Regions from separate parts of the Guptibacillus hwajinpoensis genome, predicted to be linked through region 3. Evidence: predicted binding sites of a transcription regulator. Region 3 holds the regulator's gene; each other region holds the start of a gene.
What was found. The regulator LexA, encoded in region 3, represses DNA repair genes until DNA is damaged. The targets are predictions, from matches to a motif close to CGAACATATGTTCG.
Positions count from the first base shown of each region.

Region 1: ABFG93_RS19800 (DNA polymerase thumb domain-containing protein) is a predicted target of LexA. The motif match lies at 1,881-1,894, and genes of this name have one in related genera.
Region 2: uvrB (excinuclease ABC subunit UvrB) is a predicted target of LexA. The motif match lies at 1,572-1,585, and genes of this name have one in related genera.
Region 4: ruvA (Holliday junction branch migration protein RuvA) is a predicted target of LexA. The motif match lies at 1,903-1,916, and genes of this name have one in related genera.

Region 1 covers NZ_CP156674.1:3,827,630-3,830,769, reverse strand. Annotated here, with positions in the region: gene ABFG93_RS19810 (alpha/beta fold hydrolase) at 1-120, opposite strand, end outside; gene ABFG93_RS19805 (YolD-like family protein) at 210-539, opposite strand; gene ABFG93_RS19800 (DNA polymerase thumb domain-containing protein) at 557-1,813, opposite strand; gene ABFG93_RS19795 (YqzH family protein) at 1,990-2,187, shown strand; gene ABFG93_RS19790 (M4 family metallopeptidase) at 2,344-3,140, shown strand, end outside.
Region 2 covers NZ_CP156674.1:2,866,414-2,869,553, forward strand. Annotated here, with positions in the region: gene ABFG93_RS14820 (hypothetical protein) at 1-239, shown strand, start outside; gene ABFG93_RS14825 (acyl-CoA thioesterase) at 453-1,025, shown strand; gene ABFG93_RS14830 (DUF2198 family protein) at 1,116-1,346, shown strand; gene uvrB (excinuclease ABC subunit UvrB) at 1,658-3,140, shown strand, end outside.
Region 3 covers NZ_CP156674.1:378,714-381,853, forward strand. Annotated here, with positions in the region: gene ABFG93_RS01915 (DUF896 domain-containing protein) at 63-299, opposite strand; gene ABFG93_RS01920 (YneB family resolvase-like protein) at 366-1,016, opposite strand; gene yneA (cell division suppressor protein YneA) at 1,020-1,340, opposite strand; gene lexA (transcriptional repressor LexA) at 1,493-2,113, shown strand; partial or broken gene ABFG93_RS01935 (acyl-CoA dehydrogenase family protein) at 2,362-3,140, opposite strand, start outside.
Region 4 covers NZ_CP156674.1:3,543,186-3,546,325, reverse strand. Annotated here, with positions in the region: gene ABFG93_RS18230 (DUF2905 domain-containing protein) at 66-263, opposite strand; gene ruvB (Holliday junction branch migration DNA helicase RuvB) at 266-1,264, opposite strand; gene ruvA (Holliday junction branch migration protein RuvA) at 1,277-1,879, opposite strand; gene ABFG93_RS18215 (BofC C-terminal domain-containing protein) at 2,117-2,656, opposite strand; gene ABFG93_RS18210 (YebC/PmpR family DNA-binding transcriptional regulator) at 2,734-3,140, opposite strand, start outside.

The DNA.
Region 1 (3,140 bases), 610 kb from region 3:
GCCGTGAAGGAGAGTAATAACGGGTCGGTCCGTCGCTTTATTATTTTTATAATACTCATAGTGAATGTCAATGCCTTTAATGTTTTCTTTGTAATGGTTAAGGTGCTCAGCTAATAACATCTCTTATCTCACTCCGGATTTTGGTTTATACCTATTTTACCCGGTTTTACGAATGAAAAACTTTTCTCTTCATGGGGAGTACTACCATTCTACCTCGCTTCCACATGAACAAGATCTGTTAGTGGAATCCTTCTTTTCTTCTCAGTGTCATCAATAATGCGAAACTCACGGTTAAGCTGATCGAAATAATGAACATAGCCATGTATAACATAGGTTTCACCGTCTTTAAAATAATAAAAATATAGCGGGCGATGAAACGCCATCGCTTCACAAATCACTTCATTTATCTCTTCTATTTTCTGTTCATCCAATACTGGTTTATCTTCTTTTCGTTCTGCCGCCTTCCAACCTCTCAGCTCTTTCACATGCTCTGGTAACATCATTGACGTCCATTTAATATTTCCACGATCGCGAATCACGTGCCAGCAACTCCTTTCTACGCTTTGTGACCTCCGACAAGTTTACTTCTATGCAGTGCTGTACCTCCCTTTGTATAGGAAACCGCGCGCAGCAGCGCATCTGAACCGTATTTCTCTCTGATTGAATCCATTACATATCCAAGGTCGTGCTGTTTCGGTCGTTTTTCGTTAAAGAGATCCAGCTGCACTTCTTCATCATCACAAATGTTAGAAAGGCTAATGGAAATTTTCCGAACGGTTCTTCGCTCATAGAACTGTTCAAAAAGCTTTAAACACGCTCCATAAACTTCAAGTGTAATGGATGTTGGGCTATCAATGCTTTTTGACCGATGAAACCCTCCCCCTCCTTCATCCTTGCTGTAACCAATACCAAGACTGATGGTGCGTCCCGCCTTCCCCGCACGCCTCGCCCGTCTTGCTACCTCTTCACTCATTTCAAGAATCACGTGTTTAACTTCCTTGGGATCATGATAGTCACGTAATAAAATTTGGCTTTTTCCGAAGCTGATCTGCCCCTGCATAATGGGAGCACCCATTTCCGAAAGGTCTATTCCCCATGCATGGTGATAGAGTTGATTCCCCATAATTCCAAACTTCTGCTCAAGCAGATGCAAAGGATAATTCGCAAGCTGCTTCACGTTCCTGATGCCCATCCGGTTCAGCGTGCGCTCTACTCGGGGACCAATCCCCCACATTCTGCTAAGCGGTTCAAGTGACCAGAGCTTCTTCTCAATATCATCGTACGTCCACTCTGCAATACCACTTTTTTTCGCCTCAAGATCCAGACAAAGCTTCGCCATCAGTAAATTTGGACCAATCCCAATCGCACAGGGCAGTCCGAACGTCTCGCTGATCTCGTCTTTAATTTTCTTCGCTACTTCAAACTTGCTCCCCCAGAGCTTTTCTGTTCCATCGATCTGAAGAAACGATTCGTCAACACTGTACGTATGGATACACTCAGATGGCACATACCGATGAAACAGCTTCGTAATTTCCATAGACTGTTTTAAATACGAGGCCATTCTCGCATTTACAATATGAATTCTTTCGTCATCAGGAATTTCAAACAACCTACTACCTGTTCGAATACCAAAGTCTCTTTTTAAGGCAGGTGAAGCTGCAAGCACAACGCTCCCCTTCCGTTCTGTGTCACCTACAACAGCCAGATGACATGTAAGCGGATCAAGCCCCATTGCTACTGCAGAGCAACTTGCATAAAAGCTTTTCATATCAATACACAAAATCGTTTTCTTTTTAAATTTTGAATAATCCATCTACACCACCCCTTTCATAAGTTAAACAAGAACATTTGTTCTCTTTTATCTATACCCGTATTTTACTCGAATATACGTTCTGTTTTCAATAAGTACTTTCTTCCAGTCTTAAAACATCTTGACGCCAAAAGATTGATTCGCTAAAGTATCCAGGAAGCTAGAGAGGGGAATGGCGCTTGGAATCCATAACATTCACAAGAAAATTAGTTATAAAAACGTTGGAAGATTATTTTGGAGATGTATCACTTATTCCGCTGACAGAAGAAGAAATCCACCATATTATCCTTCATTCACTTGAAAGGAAAAACGAGCAAAACGAAACTCCCTTCCATATGATTGTTCACGATCTTGTTTATGAATACATAACCACCTGAGCCTTTTGAATCATGTGGTTTTTTGTTTTACAGTAATAACGAACCAGTTACGTATCCAAACGTATAGGTCTCATTTATCAAAATTATTTAAATAGTTTGAATTTTTAACTTCTCGTGATAAAGTAATCTCATCTTAATCACGAGAGGGGAAAAGGAATGAGAAAGAAGAACTTACTATCGATTGGATTATCCGTAGGATTGGTGAGCAGCATGCTCGCTCCGACATCGTCATTCGCAGCTGACAATTCAAACATCAATAAAGAAGCAGGCACACCTTCTTTTGTTTCAGGGAAGCTGACGAAGGCTACTTCTAAGAATCCGAAAGAAATTTTATTCGATTACCTTAATGATCAAAAAAGCCTGTATCAATTTAGCGGATCAACCGCACAAGAATCCTTCGATATTTTATCCACCGAGAAAGACGAGCTTGGATTCACAGTCTTTCGTTTGCAGCAGTTGTATGAAGACACACCGGTTTATGGGTCAACTCAAACAGTCCATGTTGATAAAGATGGCGTACTAACAGCTGTTTCAGGTACTGTTATTCCAGATCTCGGATCGAAGAAAGAGCTTAAGAAAGCAACGAAATTCAAAAAACAGGACGCCATTCAAAAAGCTGAAACGGATCTTGGCTTTACACCTGACTATGAACAAAAGCCAGAGTCCACTCTTGTCGTCTATTCAGAAGGTGAATCTGCAAGCTATGCCTATCATGTGACGCTTAACTTCCTTTCGCCAGAACCAGGAAACTGGCAATACATAATTGATGCAACAAGCGGAGAGGTTCTCACTAGCTTCAACGCGCTCCATGAGGCAAAGAAAGAAGGAGTCGGTAAGCCAGGCGGTGGTGGTAACGTAACTGGAACGATCACAACAGGCACAGGAACGGGCGTCCTTGGTGATCCAAAAACGTTTAACACACTTCTTTCTTCCTCTACTTACTATTTAAAGGA
Region 2 (3,140 bases), 1.6 Mb from region 3:
AAATGCAATCTGGAAGCACAGTTTTGAAAGAAGCGCCTGCTAAAGAAGTTATTGAAATTCTTGAACGTTCTCAGGTTGGAATGGGGCCACTTTATTTATCTGATCAGCTTGAAAAGCATTATGGAATAACGATCTCAACATCTTCTTTATACGATGTTCTCATGATGCTTGCCGGATCCAGTAACTATCCAATTACAAGAATCAGTGAACGAGGATTTAAATATAGCGTATCAAGCTAAATCGCCTGTTTTATCCCAGCCTTAAGGGGCAGTAAAACCCCCACCTCAAAATGTAAATCAATCGAGACGTTTAGGTGGGGGTCAACTGCCCCTAAAGGTCCGATTGGTTCAACTAACCATCAGAGGGGGATGAAGCAAATCCCCCTCTGATGGAAGTTTCACTTTATACTCATAGTAATTTAGTTTTTGAAAAAGAAAGAAAAGGTGATTATAATGGAGCAAGTTTTAGAGAATGGAACGTTGAAATCAACTAATGATTCTCGAACGGCGAAAGCAACAGTCGTCAATCCAACTCATACGAATATTCATGGAACATTATTTGGTGGCCAACTAATGGCGTTTATTGATGATGTGGCGTTAATTTCAGCCACACGTCATTCAAGAAGACCCTGTGTAACAGCTTCCACAGATTCGGTTGATTTTCTTCACCCGATTCATCAGGGAGACATTGTGTGTCTTGAGTCAATGGTAACCTGGACTCATAAAACGTCTATGGAAGTATTTGTGAAAGCTATTGCTGAGAAAATGTTCACAGGTGAGCGCCATGTATGTGCAACAGCTCTTCTCACATTTGTAGCTCTTGACGAAGAAGGGAATCCGGTAGAAGTACCAGGTGTTTACCCTGAAACAGAAGAGGAACAATTTTTGAATGAAACGGCTGAAGAACGAAAAGAGCTTCGTAAAGGCAGAAAAGGCGAGAGTAGAAAGCTAGCACGAGAATTTGGTACGCCTAAACCGTGGGATACAAATACAAAGAATTTCCCCTCTTATGATTATGATAAGTAATTAATGTGTTTTACTTGGTCATCATAGCATTCTTCTCCCTCTTTGTTGTAAGATGGAGGGAGAGTGCTTAGAGAGGGGAACTTCATTATTATGCAAGAAATTTTAGCAGCTTTGTTGATACCTGCGATTATTATGGTCGTGTTTACACGTGTTACATATAATACTTATGTAAGCTTTGGGTTAACGCTTCTGTTTATGTGGGCTGTATTCGGTGGAATTGATCACCCGATATATTTAATTATTTTAACCATTGTATCTTCCCTTATTGGATTCTATTTTTCTAAGAAAACGCAAAAACAAAATAAGAAAAAGATGAAGTAGCGCTGTTCTGAAAAGAATAGGCGCTTCTTTTTCGTTCTATACTGGTAAATGAGATAGAAGATTAATCTGTGCTACCAGCTGAACAGATTAAGAATGGATGAAGTAGGGAAATGGCAATAATGGTATTCTATTTGATCAATTAGGATCGTCTGGAAGCTTACATAGTTAGTACATGTGAATCAGTTATTTTTTCTTGTATGTGAGATGAGAATAGCAAAAAATATGGGAATATCAGTTCGCTTTATTTGAAGATTTGACCTTTATCTATGCTATAATAAATGTTAGAGATTAAAGGAACGGAGGCGAAGATGGTGGAAAGAAAGTTTGAATTGGTATCGGATTATGAGCCAGAGGGAGATCAACCTGAGGCGATAAAAAAACTTGTTGAAGGTGTTCGAAGCAAGGAGCGCCACCAGACGCTGCTTGGAGCAACAGGGACGGGTAAAACCTTCACAATGTCAAACGTCATTCAGGAAGTTAATAAACCAACGCTCATTATCGCACATAACAAGACACTTGCTGGACAACTATACAGTGAATTTAAAGAGTACTTTCCGAATAACGCAGTTGAATACTTCGTTAGCTATTACGATTATTATCAGCCTGAAGCGTACATTCCACATTCAGATACGTTCATTGAGAAAGATGCAAGTATCAATGACGAGATTGATAAGCTTCGCCACTCCGCTACATCGAGTTTATTTGAACGTAACGATGTCATTATTGTAGCAAGTGTTTCATGCATATACGGTCTCGGTAATCCTGAAGAGTACAAAAGTCTGGTTGTTTCTCTTCGAAAAGGGATGGAAAAAGATCGAGACCAATTGCTCCGTGACATGGTCGACGTTCAGTATGCCAGGAATGATATTAATTTCACGCGCGGTACATTTCGAGTACGGGGTGATGTTGTTGAAATTTTCCCAGCTTCTCGTGATGAACACTGTATTCGGGTCGAGTTTTTCGGTGATGAAATTGATCGCATTACAGAAGTGAATTCGCTGACAGGTGAAATTCTAGGTGAGCGTGAACATGTCGCAATCTTCCCGGCTTCCCACTTCGTAACCCGTGAAGAGAAGCTAAAACTTGCGATTCAACGAATCGAGGCTGAACTAGAAGAACGTCTTAAAGTGTTAAACAATGAAGGCAAGTTGCTTGAAGCACAGCGCCTTGAGCAGCGAACAAGGTATGATGTTGAAATGATGGCTGAAATGGGATTCTGTTCAGGCATTGAAAACTACTCCAGGCATTTGACATTACGGGATGCGGGGGCAACTCCATATACATTGATGGATTATTTTCCAGAAGACTTTCTAATCATGGTCGATGAGTCACATGTTACACTTCCGCAGGTAAGAGGGATGTACAATGGTGACCAGGCAAGGAAAGGTGTACTTGTAGACCATGGTTTTAGACTCCCTTCTGCAAAAGATAATCGACCGCTGCGTTTTGAAGAGTTTGAGGAAAAAGCGCATCAGTTTGTGTATGTTTCTGCAACACCAGGTCCTTATGAAGAAGAACATTCTACAAGAGTCGTTGAACAAATTATCCGTCCAACAGGTCTTCTTGATCCGACGATTGAAATTCGTCCGATTGAAGGGCAGATTGACGACCTTCTTGATGAAATTAATAAAAGATCAGAGCGGAATGAACGGGTTCTTGTCACAACCCTGACTAAAAAGATGTCTGAGGACTTAACAGATTACTTACTCGAAATGGGGGTAAAGGTACGTTACCTGCACTCTGAAATTAAGACTCTTGAACGAATTGAAATCATTCGTGATTTACGGTTGGGTG
Region 3 (3,140 bases):
ATTTTAAAAATTGCAACCATAAAAATAGCCTAATTTTGCAATTCGCAAAATTAGGCTATTTACTACTGAAGGAAAGGACGGTTTTTCTTACTTTCCTTTAGTTTTTCAGGTGTAACATCTGATCCCTCTTTATCAACCACTTTAATTGAGTGAAGCTGATTTTCAAAGGAAGAACGAAGACTCTTCAAATATTCTTGTCGAAGATCCTTTTGCTCTTTTTTCTCAGCAACTGTTAAAGAGGATTCTTTCGATTTACGAGAGAGCTCGTTAATTCTTTGGATTTTATCTTGAGAAAGCATAGAACCTAGCTCCTTTACTACATCTTGTACCATTTATGCTATCGCATATTTTAATCATAGACAAGTTTAGTGCTTCTCCTTTTGTTCGTCAACATATTCCTTATAGCGTCTATGTACGGTAGCTTTAGAGGCATGATGACCAAAGCCTTTTAACGTCGCAGCTATTTCATTAAACGTCAGTCCGCGATGCCTGAGATTCACAATTTCCTCGATCGGGACCTCCACTCGACCCCGTCCTCCATGATGCTGGTGACTCAGGTTACGCTCTGGCCGATACCCGTCTCTGACGGCCTTATCCATACCGCGCTTAATTTTCAGGTTATGAAGCTTGCGCTGAAATTCCTCCACGATACTTACAATTTCAAGCACCATTGAGTCTGCTTCTGATAGTTGAAGTTCCCCATTTTGATTGACGCTATAAATTGTTCCACCGTATTTATGAACAGCGTGTAAAAGTGCAATTTTGGCATTTCCTCTTCCAAGTCTTGTTTCATCCTGGATCAATAGTGCTTCAGCACTACCTTCTTTCAATAAGTCAAGCACCTCAAGTATCCCATCGCGGTCAATGTCATAGCCGCTGTGCTTTTCTTCAATTAACTTATAAACTGTAAATCCCGATTGTACTGCAAATTTCTCAAGCTCTTCTTTTTGCCTGGCGAGCGAGGACTCCTGTGCCTCTTTTTTCGTACTAACCCGGCAATAAATAATTGCGTTCATTCTTTACTCTATACCTCCAAGCGCCGTAGCGTTTGCTTCAACAGGGATGATGAGAGTATCTCCTGCTGTGATTCGATTGGCATTAATGCGATTGGCTTCCTCTACCCAACTGACAAACTTCTTGTTAGACATCTCGTGAGCGGTTCGATATTCTTCCGCAATTTCCAAAACAGTATCACCATGCTCCAATTCGACCTTAGTATAACGATTGTAGTCCTCAGCTGCAGCCGTTCGCAAAGATACGAACACAATAATCAACACAGCTACAAAAGATATAATGACAAGAAAATCAATTCCAGACAAGCCCCCAGCTTGCTTTCTCATCCCGATCACCCCATATGCGAATATTTGTTCTGCTTTCAGTATACCAGAACCTCTGTTCGTGTCAACGTTTTTTTCGAACTTATGTTTGTATGCGAACAAAAATTCTGGTATACTACTAACAAATAGATAGATTGGAACGAGGTGCCAGAAATATGAAACTATCAAAGCGTCAGCAGGACATTCTGGACTTTATAAAAGTCGAAGTGAAGCAAAAAGGTTACCCACCATCCGTAAGAGAAATTGGAGAAGCTGTCGGACTTGCCTCAAGTTCAACCGTCCACGGCCATCTGGCAAGGCTCGAGAAGAAAGGTTACATTCGAAGAGACCCTACGAAACCAAGAGCGATCGAAGTATTAGGACTTGATGAAGCGGTTGATATCCCACGTCAGCACACAGTGAACGTCCCTGTTATTGGTAAAGTTACAGCAGGACAACCCATCACTGCGATTGAAAATGTGGAAGAATACTTCCCGCTCCCAGAACAATTTGCACAAGATGAAGAGCATACTTTTATTCTTGTTATTGAAGGGGACAGTATGATCGAGGCTGGTATCTATAACGGTGATATGGTTATTGTGAAACAGCAGCCGACTGCGAACAACGGAGATATTGTTGTTGCGATGACGGATGACGGTGAAGCTACCGTGAAGCGATTTTTTAAAGAAAGTAATTACTTCCGTCTACAACCAGAGAACTCTTCAATGGAACCGATCATTCTCGATTCTGTTTCCATTCTTGGTAAAGTGGTTGGAGTATTTCGTTCGATTCACTAGAAGCGCTGCTTGCGCTTCTTTTTTTCATTCGATTACTATCATGAATAGGAAAAATTTTATATGTATTGCTAATGATCACATTTACAGTTAGACAATCGCTGAAAGATTAAAATTAGCTCAGGGTCACACCCCCGCTCCTTACTTATCTTGGTCAGCGCCAGGCCTTTTAAAGCTATTGAAGCCCCCCTTCTCCTAGTGATAAGGGGGGCTTCAATAGTCATTGCTAATTTCAAATGAAGACTAACTACTTACGAATGTGATTTAATAGGCGAAATTCGATCTGTACACTCAATAATTATATCAAAATACGTTAAAGGTAACTCCGTAAGCTTGTAGGTTTCAGTGCTCCATGTAGCATCAAGAAAAACCGTTGCGATCGCTCACTTTCTTTCACCGCCTACTGCTACGTCCTTTAAAGCAATGGTGCTCTCAAAAATGTCTGTCAGCCATTTAGCTACTCGTTTGGAATGGTAGGACTGCGCTTGTTTATTCATCTCTAGAAGTTGTTCGATCTTCTTTTCAAATTTGTTGATCGCCTCATAAACCGGTGTTGCCTCTCCGACTCTATAGGAAGCTGATCTAGTTCGTTCTTCATTTTATTGATGAAGATGTGAAGAACCTCATATTTATGAATTAACCGCAAAACCTCTGGGCCGAGTATATTTGCGGTCCCTTCCCAAACCGTTAGAACCTGCGCATCTCGAAGAAGTCTTGGTGTCACAAAGTCTTCTATATACCCATTCCCACCATGCATTTCAATTGCCTCGTGAGCAAAATGGACAGCTTGTTCCCGACTCTTTCTTTACAAGCGCAATAAGCAATCTGTTTAATGCTTCATCTTCAACCAGACAATCAGGGTCTTTATTCACGACACACTCGTATTGTGAAATAGCCGTAAACACTGCGCTCACTTCAATTTCTTGCTTTACCTTTAACTGAACCAGAGATTCACGAATCATTGGAAAGTCTTTCAGTTTATGTTTGAAGGCATCTCTTTCATACGCATAGTGCTTCGCCTCGAGGTACG
Region 4 (3,140 bases), 900 kb from region 3:
TGTTCTTCAAGTATATCAACTTTTATGATTTTACCACAGCTTACATGGATAGAGAAAATTTCACTCTATCGGAATTTACCGATGATAAAAAAGAATAAGGTAAGCAGTATGCTTACGACAATAGATGTAACGATTGGAAAGAAAAACGTTGTGTTTCCTTTCTTAATAACAATATCTCCTGGCAATTTCCCAATAAAGGACCAGAGAATTCCTATAAGGAGAAATGCAATTCCAAGGACAATAAATAGCTTGGATATGCCCATCGTTAATCAGGCACCTCCATACCAAAATGATCATAAACGAGATGAGTAACCATTCTACCACGTGGCGTACGCTGTAAAAAACCGATTTGAAGAAGATACGGTTCATACACGTCTTCGATGGTATGACTTTCTTCCCCAATTGTAGCGGCAATCGTATCAACACCCACCGGGCCGCCGCGAAACTTTTCAATAATAGAAAGGAGAAGCTTATGATCAATGTGATCCAGACCTAGAGGATCGACCTGCATCATTTCTAAAGCCTGTGAGGCAAGTTCAAGTGAAATAATGCCATCCCCTTTTACTTGAGCAAAGTCTCTTACTCTTTTAAGTAATCGGTTCGCAATTCGCGGTGTTCCCCGAGACCTTCTCGCAAGTTCTACTGCTGCCGCTTGTTCCATCTCAACTTCAAATATATCTGCTGTTCGCATTAGAATCATCTGCAACTCATCTTCAAGATAGTATTCGAGTCTACTGAGAACGCCAAAGCGATCTCTTAGAGGGGCTGTTAACAGACCGGCCCGTGTTGTAGCACCAATCAATGTAAATGGAGGAAGGTCCAGTCTCACAGAGCGAGCCGTCTCCCCCTTCCCAATCACAATATCAAGACAATAATCTTCCATCGCAGGATATAGAACTTCTTCTACACTCCTCGGCAAGCGATGAATCTCATCAATAAAAAGGACATCGCCTGGTTCTAGTGCTGTCAGGATGGCCGCAAGATCACCCGGACGTTCAATGGCGGGACCTGACGTTGTTCTAAGATTGACTTCCATTTCATTTGCGATAATGGCAGAAAGGGTTGTTTTTCCAAGACCAGGAGGACCGTAAAGAAGCACATGATCCAGTGGCTCATTTCGCATTTTGGCTGCTTCAATAAAAACTTCAAGGTTACGCTTAACCTTTTCCTGTCCGATGTACTGACTTAAACGCTGAGGACGGAGGCTATATTCTACGGAAGAGTCATCGCTGAGCTGCTCACCTGATAGAATTCGATCTTCCACGTTGCTCCCTCCTTATTGCTTCAGCATAAGCTGAAGTGCCTTTTTAATATATTGATCTGTGGTAAGAACCTCAGCATCAAGCTGTGGCTTGATTTTCTTAATTTCACGCTCAGCATATCCGAGTGCTTTCAGGGCTTCTATCGCTTCGCTAAGCTCATGAACACCTTCTGCTTGCGTTTCCTCCACAGCAAAAAGTCCTACTTCAGAAGCGCCAAAACCTTTTAATTTCCCTTTCAAATCAAGAATTATCTGCCGCGCTGTTTTCTTACCAACGCCAGGAAACTTTGTTAGAAACTTCTCATCTTCCATTTCAATCGCACTGACTACCTTATCAGGTTCACCAGTCGCCAGGATTGCAAGCGCCCCCTTAGGACCAATCCCAGAAACGTTCAACAATTTTTCAAACAAAAGACGCTCTTCCCGTGTCGGAAAACCGTAAAGTGCAATCAGATCTTCTCTTACATAATGATGCGTGAAAATCTGAATCGATTGATTTCGGTATTTCTGAAACGCAAAAGCGTTTCCACAATAGATTTTATACCCAATCGCATTTGACTCAACTACGATATACTCTGTATCAATATACTCAACCGTACCTTTAACATATTCAATCAAAGCTTCTCTCTCCCCTGTACATACGAACGTGTATTTCTATCTCTCCATTCTACCACAGGGTTAACGAAAAGCGTAGACGAGCGTTTGGAAACGGAGATATTGGAATTCTTGAATGGGAACACGCTTTTGTGTTCCTATGAAAGAGTGAAATATCGGAGTTTCTGCGAGTCGTGGAGCGGTGGGGCCAGGCACTGACCTGACCCCTCTCGCACTTGAACAATACACAAAAAACCTGTCCTATCGGACAGGTTGCGCTGTTTTCACTTTATAAAACGATTGAAGCATATCCTCGAACTGATACCAGGATTCAACAGGAATCCCGTCCATGAGCTGATCGCGTCTTTTGCTTTCTAATCTTCCAACGTCAATTTGAAAAAATGTTTGAATGACTTTCTTATCTGAAGGGTTTCCATCGAAGATTGTTATGATTCCATCCTTAGTTAATCCGAAGTACCCGTTCTCCTTACTAGCAGGAGAGATATCCTCAATATTTTTCTCGAAAATCATTCGACCCTCTTCTTGATCCACGAGTTGCCAGTCCATATACTGACTCCAGAAGTCTTCCATTGCCCAGATGGTTTCATAAACCGTTTGGTCTACAGATATGCCATCCGCGTAATTTGTTCTTAGAATGACTTCAACTTCAAGAGGGGCGTTCACACTAATTTGCGACCGGGTAACCTTTTCCGATTGCTGCAATCCTTCGTAAGCTAATCCAGAAGCTTCTCCATAAGTTAAGAAAAGCGCTAAACAGAGGATCAGATAAACGTTTTTCATCACGCCTTTATCCCCTTTCTTCCATATTAAAGAAGTTTATTTTGTTAGCGTAACCTACTTATGGATAACTATTCAGCTTAAATTTGATCATAAACATGATCGCTTATTTCTGCATTATGATACACTTCCTGTACATCATCATTATACTCAAGCATGTCAATCAGCTTCAGCATTTTTAAACCATCGCTATCTTCAAGTGGAGCGTAAGTTTCTGGAACCATCGTCACCTCAGCTGAAGAAAATTGAAGGCCGCTTTTCTCGAGTCCATCTTTTACTTCCTGAAACTCTTCTGGACTTGTATAGATTTCAAAGGAGTCCTCATTCGTTATCATTTCCTCTCCCCCAACTTCAATCACTTGAAGCAGTAGCTCCTCTTCATCGCTCTCATTTTCTAAACGCTCAATAACAAGCAACCCTTTCCGATTGAACATAAAGGAAACGCACCCATTTTCACCCATGTTCCCATTGTTCTTACTAAACGCAT